2 regions of the Streptomyces sp. NPDC031445 genome follow, and region 1 is predicted to be linked to the other one. Evidence: riboswitches for the same ligand, from Rfam matches in the RefSeq annotation. Region 1 holds a riboswitch; the other holds the start of a gene.

Evidence for each region. Region 1 has a riboswitch for ZMP and ZTP ahead of ACZ5DC_RS19395 (bifunctional 5,10-methylenetetrahydrofolate dehydrogenase/5,10-methenyltetrahydrofolate cyclohydrolase). Riboswitches for the same ligand answer to the same signal wherever they lie in the genome.
Region 2: another riboswitch for ZMP and ZTP. It lies ahead of ACZ5DC_RS14125 (glycine hydroxymethyltransferase); the one in region 1 lies ahead of ACZ5DC_RS19395 (bifunctional 5,10-methylenetetrahydrofolate dehydrogenase/5,10-methenyltetrahydrofolate cyclohydrolase).

Annotation. Positions count from the first base shown of each region.
Region 1 covers NZ_JBVIJO010000007.1:1,264-4,845, reverse strand. Annotated here, with positions in the region: gene ACZ5DC_RS19405 (hypothetical protein) at 160-462, opposite strand; gene ACZ5DC_RS19400 (nuclear transport factor 2 family protein) at 651-1,016, shown strand; ZMP/ZTP riboswitch at 1,099-1,179, shown strand; gene ACZ5DC_RS19395 (bifunctional 5,10-methylenetetrahydrofolate dehydrogenase/5,10-methenyltetrahydrofolate cyclohydrolase) at 1,206-2,054, shown strand; gene ACZ5DC_RS19390 (CU044_5270 family protein) at 2,810-3,582, opposite strand, start outside.
Region 2 covers NZ_JBVIJO010000004.1:304,940-308,521, forward strand. Annotated here, with positions in the region: gene rocD (ornithine--oxo-acid transaminase) at 1-997, opposite strand, end outside; ZMP/ZTP riboswitch at 1,101-1,189, shown strand; gene ACZ5DC_RS14125 (glycine hydroxymethyltransferase) at 1,223-2,677, shown strand; gene trpS (tryptophan--tRNA ligase) at 2,792-3,582, shown strand, end outside.

The DNA of each region.
Region 1 (3,582 bases):
ACCGACACTACGCGGGACCGATCGGTAGCGGGCCGGTAGCGGGGCGGACCACGAGGAGGTTGTTGGATCTTCCCGGACCGGCGCGCGGGCATCGCCCGGCGGGCCCGGGCAGCGGCGAGGGCCGCCCCGGCGGGACGGCCCTCGTGCCGGCGGGCGGGATCAGTGGATGGCGCCGGCCAGACCGAGCAGCGGCGCGGCGGGCGCGAGGGCCTGCTCCACCTGGCTGAGCTGGTTCAGCTCCTGGAGGTGCTTCAGCTCCTGCACCTGTTCGGTGACCCGCGGCACCCGGCCCCGCTGCTCCGCCGGGAGGTCACTGACGGCGAGCGAGTCGAGCGTGCTCAGCGCGCCGAGCTTCCCGACGAGCGGTGCGCCCGTTCCTGCCGCGTTCGCCTGGGGTACGGCGAGGCCGGCGATCCCGGCGGCCAGACCGACGGCGGCGGCGATACGTCGTGTTGAGATCATGCCCTCAGCAACGGCGCCGGGCCCCGGGCGGACACGGGCGGCGGGCCGCGCTCACCCGTGAGGTGGAGCGCGCGGCCGGGCTTGCCGGGGCCGTCCGGGCGGAGGAGTCTCGGAGGTGGGCCCGTGCGGCCCGCTCCTGGCCGGACCGCACGGCGCCTGGACCACACGGGCACGTGAAGGAGGTCACCATGGGTACCTCGGCGGGGTCCGCCTTCGACACCGACACACTGCGCCGGGCCGTCGAGGGCAACACCGGCAACAACCTTCTGTCGCTCTACGCGGACGACGCGGAGATCCGCATCGTCGACCGCAACAACCAGCCCAGTCACCCCACGGTCCTGCACGGCCGAAGCCAGATCGCCGAACTGCTGGACGACGTCTACAGCCGCGACATGACACACAGGCTGGACCGGTGCGTCGTCCAGGGCGACCACGCGGCCTACTGCGAGTCCTGCGAGTATGGGGACGGCACCCGGGTCCTCGCCGAGTCGATGGTCACCCTGCGGGACGGCAAGATCTCGGATCAGCTGATCATCCAGGCCTGGGACGAGTAGCCCCGGCCGGGTACGGCGGGAGCGGGAAGGAGGCCGAGCGGGGTCGCGGGCCGGGAGGCCGTACGCACCCTCGGTTACGCTGTACGCGGGCCGTGACTGGCGCTGAGGTGGAGTACCACCGGGGAGCGGTCCGCACTGGCTGCCGCGCGCCTGGGCGAGGAGAGCCGATCCAGCCCAGGAGTGTGCAGCATGACCCAGGCCCGTCTGATGGACGGCACCGCGCCCGCCCGCCGCATCGTCGAGGAGACCACGCAGAGGGCCGCCGCTCTCACCGAGCGCACCGGTACCAGGCCGTGTCTGGCGACCGTACTGGTCGGCGAGGACCCGGCGTCCGTGACGTACGTCCGGATGAAGCAGAACCGCAGCCGCAAGGCCGGCATCGAGTCCCGGCACGTCGCCCTGCCCGCGACCACCACGACCGGTGAACTCGTCGCGACGCTGCGGGAGTTGTCGGCCGATCCGGGGGTGCACGGCATCCTGCTCCAGCACCCGGCGGGCGACCACGTCGACGAGCGGGCCGCGTTCGAGGCGATCGCGCCCGAGAAGGACGTCGACGGTGTCACCTTCGCGTCGTTCGCCGCGATGAGCTTCGGGCTGCCGGGCTTCGTCTCCGCCACGCCGGGCGGCATCCTGCGGCTGCTCGACGAGTACGGCGTCGACCCGGCCGGGAAGCGGGCCGTGGTGGTCGGCCGCAGCGCGATCCTCGGCAAGCCGGTGGGCATGCTGCTGCTCGCCCGGGACGCGACCGTCACCTACTGCCACTCGCGCACCCGCGAGCTCTCGGCCGTGGTCCGCGAGGCCGACATCGTCGTGGCCGCGGTCGGCCGGCCGCGGCTGATCCGGGGGCAGGACATCAAGCCGGGCGCGGTCGTCGTCGACGCGGGCTACAACCCGGGGAACGTCGGCGACGTCGACTTCGACTCGGCCGTGGAACGGGCCTCGCTGATCACCCCGGTACCGGGCGGCGTCGGCCCGATGACGATCGCCACGCTCCTGGACCAAACGGTGACGGCGGCCGCCCGGCAACTGGGGGCGTAGGGCCGGCACGGATCCCTGCCGGGGGGCGGCACCGGGCGGCGGCCGAGCCGCGCTGGACGGCAGGGACCACCGAGAGGCGGCGCCCGCCGACGCCAGACGGCCGGGCCGACCCGGGCGGCAGGAGGCACCGCCGGCTGCCCGGCAACGCCTGCCAGTGACCTACCGCCCGGGGTCGTCCGGCGATGCCCGGCGGTGGCCCGGGGGCGGGGCCGAGCAGCACCGGGCGGCGGCCGAGCCGCGCTGGACGGCAAGGACCACCGAGAGCCGGCGCCCGCCCACGCCAGACAGCCGGGCCGACCCGGGCGGCAGGAGGCACCGCCGGCTGCCCGGCAACGCCTGCCAGCGACCCGCCCCCCCGGGATCGTCCGGCGACGCCCCGGCGGCGGCCCGTGGGCGGGGCCGAGCAGCACCGGGCGGCGGCCGAGCCGCGCTGGACGGCAAGGACCACCGAGAGCCGGCGCCCGCCCACGCCAGACGGCCGGGCCGACCCGGGCGGCCGCAGGCGCCAGGCGCCGACCCGCCGGCTGTCCGGCACACCCCGGGCCGGACCGGGACGGCCTCGGTGGAGGTGCGGCCCCTGTCGGTGGGCGCGGAGGCGACCCCGCCGCTGGCCTCCGGGCACACGGTGACGGTCACGGGGGCGGACTTCCGCTACCGGGCGGACGCGGCGGCCTGCCGGCGACCCGCCGCCCGGGATCGTCCGGCGATGCCCGGCGGTGGCCCGTGGGGCATCGCCGGGCAGTATCAGACACCGGTCAGCGCAGCCAGGCGCTGTAGTCCATGACGTCCCCCGCCTTGACGCCGTACTCGGGGGCGTCGCGGGTGAAGGTGGTCTCCAGGCCGAGGACGGTGCCGGTGCGCGGGTCGAGGATCAGCATCCGCCGGCCGCCCCCGCCCTCGTACACGTAGGCCTGCCCGGGGCGGCCGAGGCGGTCGGTCACCTGTCCCGCGGCCCGCAGCCCCTTGGCGTCCGCGAGGAGCCTGACCAGTGCCGCGGACTCGCGCGCGCCCAGCGTCCAGTGGTCCAGCAGCGTCGCGACGGCGTCGAGGAGCCGGGGGGTGTCCAGGGAGTCGGTACGGACGGTCTCGGCGAGGTAGGCGCGCAGGGCGGCCGGGGTGTGCGGCGGTGGCGCCTCGGGCGGGGCGTCGCTCCAGCTCGGCGGGTAGGTGGCCCGGCTGAGGACGTGGCCGTCGGCCACCACGCGGGGGTCCCCGCCCTCGTCGGTGAGGACCGGGCGGCCCGGACGGCGCGGGTCGGTCGCCACGACCAGCTCGGTGTGGCTGTGGTCCGCGCGCCAGCGCACGACCCTCTCCTCGGGCAGGGTGACGGGCGGCTTGCCGTCGGCCATGCTCAGGCTCCACGACCGCACGTGCGTGCCCTTGCGCAGGCGCGGCGAGCCGTCGGCGGCGGCGGTCGCGGCCAGGTCGGCGAGCTGCGTCAGCGGGACGGGCGGCGAGTCGGCGCGGACGGCCAGCGGCCGGGGCGCGGCGAGGGCCGGCGGGGTGTTCGGCCCGCCGACCAGCGCGG
Region 2 (3,582 bases), on a different contig from region 1:
TCGCCCCGCCCGCGCCGGGCAGCCCGCCCAGCAGGCCGTGCAGCCGCTCGCCCAGCCGCGCCGCCCGCTCCTGGTACTCACCGGTCCGCAGCATCGCGATCACCTCCAGCGCCACCGCGCAGGCCAGCGGGTTCCCGCCGAACGTCGACCCGTGCTCGCCCGGCCGGTACACCCCGAGCACCGCCGCGCTCGACACCACGGCCGACACCGGCACGATCCCGCCGCCCAGCGCCTTGCCCAGCAGGTACACGTCCGGCACCACCCCCTCGTGCTCGCACGCGAAGGTCCGCCCGGTGCGCCCCAGGCCCGACTGGATCTCGTCGGCGACGAAGAGGACGTTCCGCTCGCGGGTCAGCTCCCGCACCCCGGCCAGATAACCGGCCGGCGGCACGATCACCCCCGACTCGCCCTGGACCGGCTCCAGCAGCACCGCGACCGTGTTCTCCGTCAGCGCCGACCGCATCGCGGCCAGGTCCCCGTACGGCACGATCTCGAAGCCCGGGGTGTACGGCCCGAAGTCCGCACGGGCCTCCGGATCAGTGGAGAAGCTGATGACCGTCGTCGTACGGCCGTGGAAGTTGCCGCCCGCCACGACGATCTCCGCCGTCTCCGCGGGCACCCCCTTCACCCGGTACCCCCACTTCCGGGCCGTCTTCACCGCGCTCTCCACCGCCTCCGCCCCCGTGTTCATGGGCAGCACCATCTCCATCCCGCACAGCTCGGCGAGCTGTGCGCAGAACGCGGCGAACCGGTCGTGGTGGAAGGCGCGGGAGGTCAGCGTCACCCGGTCCAGCTGGCGCCGTGCCGCCTCGGCCAGCCGCCGGTTGCCGTGCCCGAAGTTCAGCGCCGAGTAGCCGGCCAGCAGATCCAGATAGCGCCGTCCCGCCACGTCCGTCAGCCACGCGCCCTCGCCCTTGGCGATCACCACCGGCAGCGGGTCGTAGGTGGGCGCGCAGTGCGCTCCGGCGGCGGCGATGAGGTCCTTCGCAGCGGTCACGGCCTCTCCCGGGGACGGCTCGGACTCGACGGTGACCTCCTTCTTATCCTCGCTCGCATGGTGGACGCGGGACCTGCCCCGCGCGGCGCGCCCGGTAGGCTGACGAGCGGGCCGTGACTGGCGCGCTGGGATGGGACGGACCATCAGGGAGCGGCCCGAGCGGGAAGAGTGCCGTGCGCCTGGGCCGAACGTGAACGCTGTACGTACACCGTCCGGAGGTCCCCGATGCCCGAGAATTCCGTCTCCCCCTCCACCGAGTCGACCGCCTTCCGTGCCGCCCTCGACGTGATCCGCGCCGTCGAGCCGCGCGTCGCCGACGCCATCGGCCAGGAGGTCACCGACCAGCGCGAGATGCTCAAGCTGATCGCCTCGGAGAACTACGCCTCCCCGGCGACCCTGCTCGCGATGGGCAACTGGTTCAGCGACAAGTACGCCGAGGGCACCGTCGGGCGCCGCTTCTACGCCGGCTGCCGCAACGTCGACACCGTCGAGTCCCTCGCCGCCGAACACGCCCGCGAACTCTTCGGCGCCCGCCACGCCTACGTCCAGCCGCACTCCGGCATCGACGCCAACCTGGTCGCCTTCTGGGCCGTCCTCGCCGACCGCGTCGAGGCGCCCTTCCTGGAGAAGACCGGCGCCCGCCAGGTCAACGACCTGACCGAGGCCGACTGGGCCGAGCTCCGCCAGGCCTTCGGCAACCAGCGCATGCTGGGCATGTCCCTGGACGCCGGCGGCCACCTCACCCACGGCTTCCGCCCGAACATCTCCGGCAAGATGTTCGACCAGCGCTCCTACGGCACCGACCCGGCCACCGGCCTGATCGACTACGAGGCCCTGCGCGCCCAGGCCCGCGAGTTCAAGCCGCTGATCATCGTCGCCGGCTACTCCGCCTACCCCCGCCTGGTGAACTTCCGGATCATGCGGGAGATCGCCGACGAGGTCGGCGCCACCCTCATGGTCGACATGGCGCACTTCGCCGGCCTGGTCGCGGGCAAGGTCCTCACCGGCGACTTCGACCCGGTTCCGCACGCCCAGATCGTCACCACGACCACCCACAAGTCGCTGCGCGGCCCGCGCGGCGGCATGGTCCTGTGCGACGACTCCCTCAAGGACCAGGTGGACCGCGGCTGCCCGATGGTCCTCGGCGGCCCGCTCCCGCACGTCATGGCCGCCAAGGCCGTCGCCCTGGCCGAGGCCCGGCAGCCCGCCTTCCAGGACTACGCCCAGCGCATCGTGGACAACTCCCGCGCCCTCGCCGAGGGCCTGACGCGCCGCGGCGCCACCCTCGTCACCGGCGGCACCGACAACCACCTGTGCCTGATCGACGTCGCCACCTCCTACGGCCTCACCGGCCGCCAGGCCGAGGCCGCCCTGCTCGACTCCGGCATCGTCACCAACCGCAACGCCATCCCGGCCGACCCGAACGGCGCCTGGTACACCTCCGGCATCCGCATCGGCACCCCGGCGCTCACCACCCGCGGCCTCGGCACGGCGGAGATGGACGAGGTGGCGGGCCTGATCGACCGCGTCCTGACCACCACCGAGCCGGGCACCACCAAGTCCGGCGCCCCCTCCAAGGCGGCCCACGTCCTGGACGAGAAGGTGGCCCAGGAGATCTCCCAGCGGGCGACGGACCTGGTCGCGGGCTTCCCCCTCTACCCGGAGGTCGACCTCGGCTGAAGCGCCCCGAAAGGGGCGCGGGGAACTGCGCGACCGGCCGGGACCGGTCCGCAGTGCCCCGCGCACCGCACCACCCCCACCTCTCGGGCCGACGACACCCCGGCCGATGAGAGAATGGGCAGCATGGCTTCCGCTGACCGTCCCCGCGTGCTGTCCGGCATCCAGCCCACCGCCGGCTCGTTCCACCTCGGCAACTACCTCGGCGCCGTCCGCCAGTGGGTGGCCCTCCAGGAGTCCCACGACGCGTTCTACATGGTCGTCGACCTGCACGCGATCACGGTCCCGCAGGACCCGAGGGAGCTGCGCGCCAACACCCGGCTCGCCGCCGCCCAGCTGCTGGCCGCCGGACTGGACCCGGACCGCTGCACGCTCTTCGTGCAGAGCCACGTCCCCGAGCACGCCCAGCTCGCCTGGATCATGAACTGCCTCACCGGCTTCGGCGAGGCCAGCCGCATGACCCAGTTCAAGGACAAGTCCGCCAAGCAGGGCGCCGACCGCGCCTCCGTCGGCCTCTTCACGTACCCGATCCTCCAGGTCGCGGACATCCTGCTGTACCAGGCGAACGAGGTGCCCGTCGGCGAGGACCAGCGCCAGCACATCGAGCTGACCCGCGACCTCGCCGAGCGCTTCAACGGCCGCTTCGGCGACACCTTCACGATCCCGAAGCCGTACATCCTCAAGGAGACGGCGAAGATCTACGACCTCCAGGACCCGACGGTCAAGATGAGCAAGTCGGCGTCCACGCCGAAGGGCCTCATCAACCTCCTCGACGAGCCCAGGGCCACGGCCAAGAAGGTCAAGAGCGCCGTCACCGACACGGACACGGTGATCCGCTACGACACCGAGCACAAGCCGGGCGTCTCCAACCTCCTCACCATCTACTCCACGCTCACCGGCAGGACGGT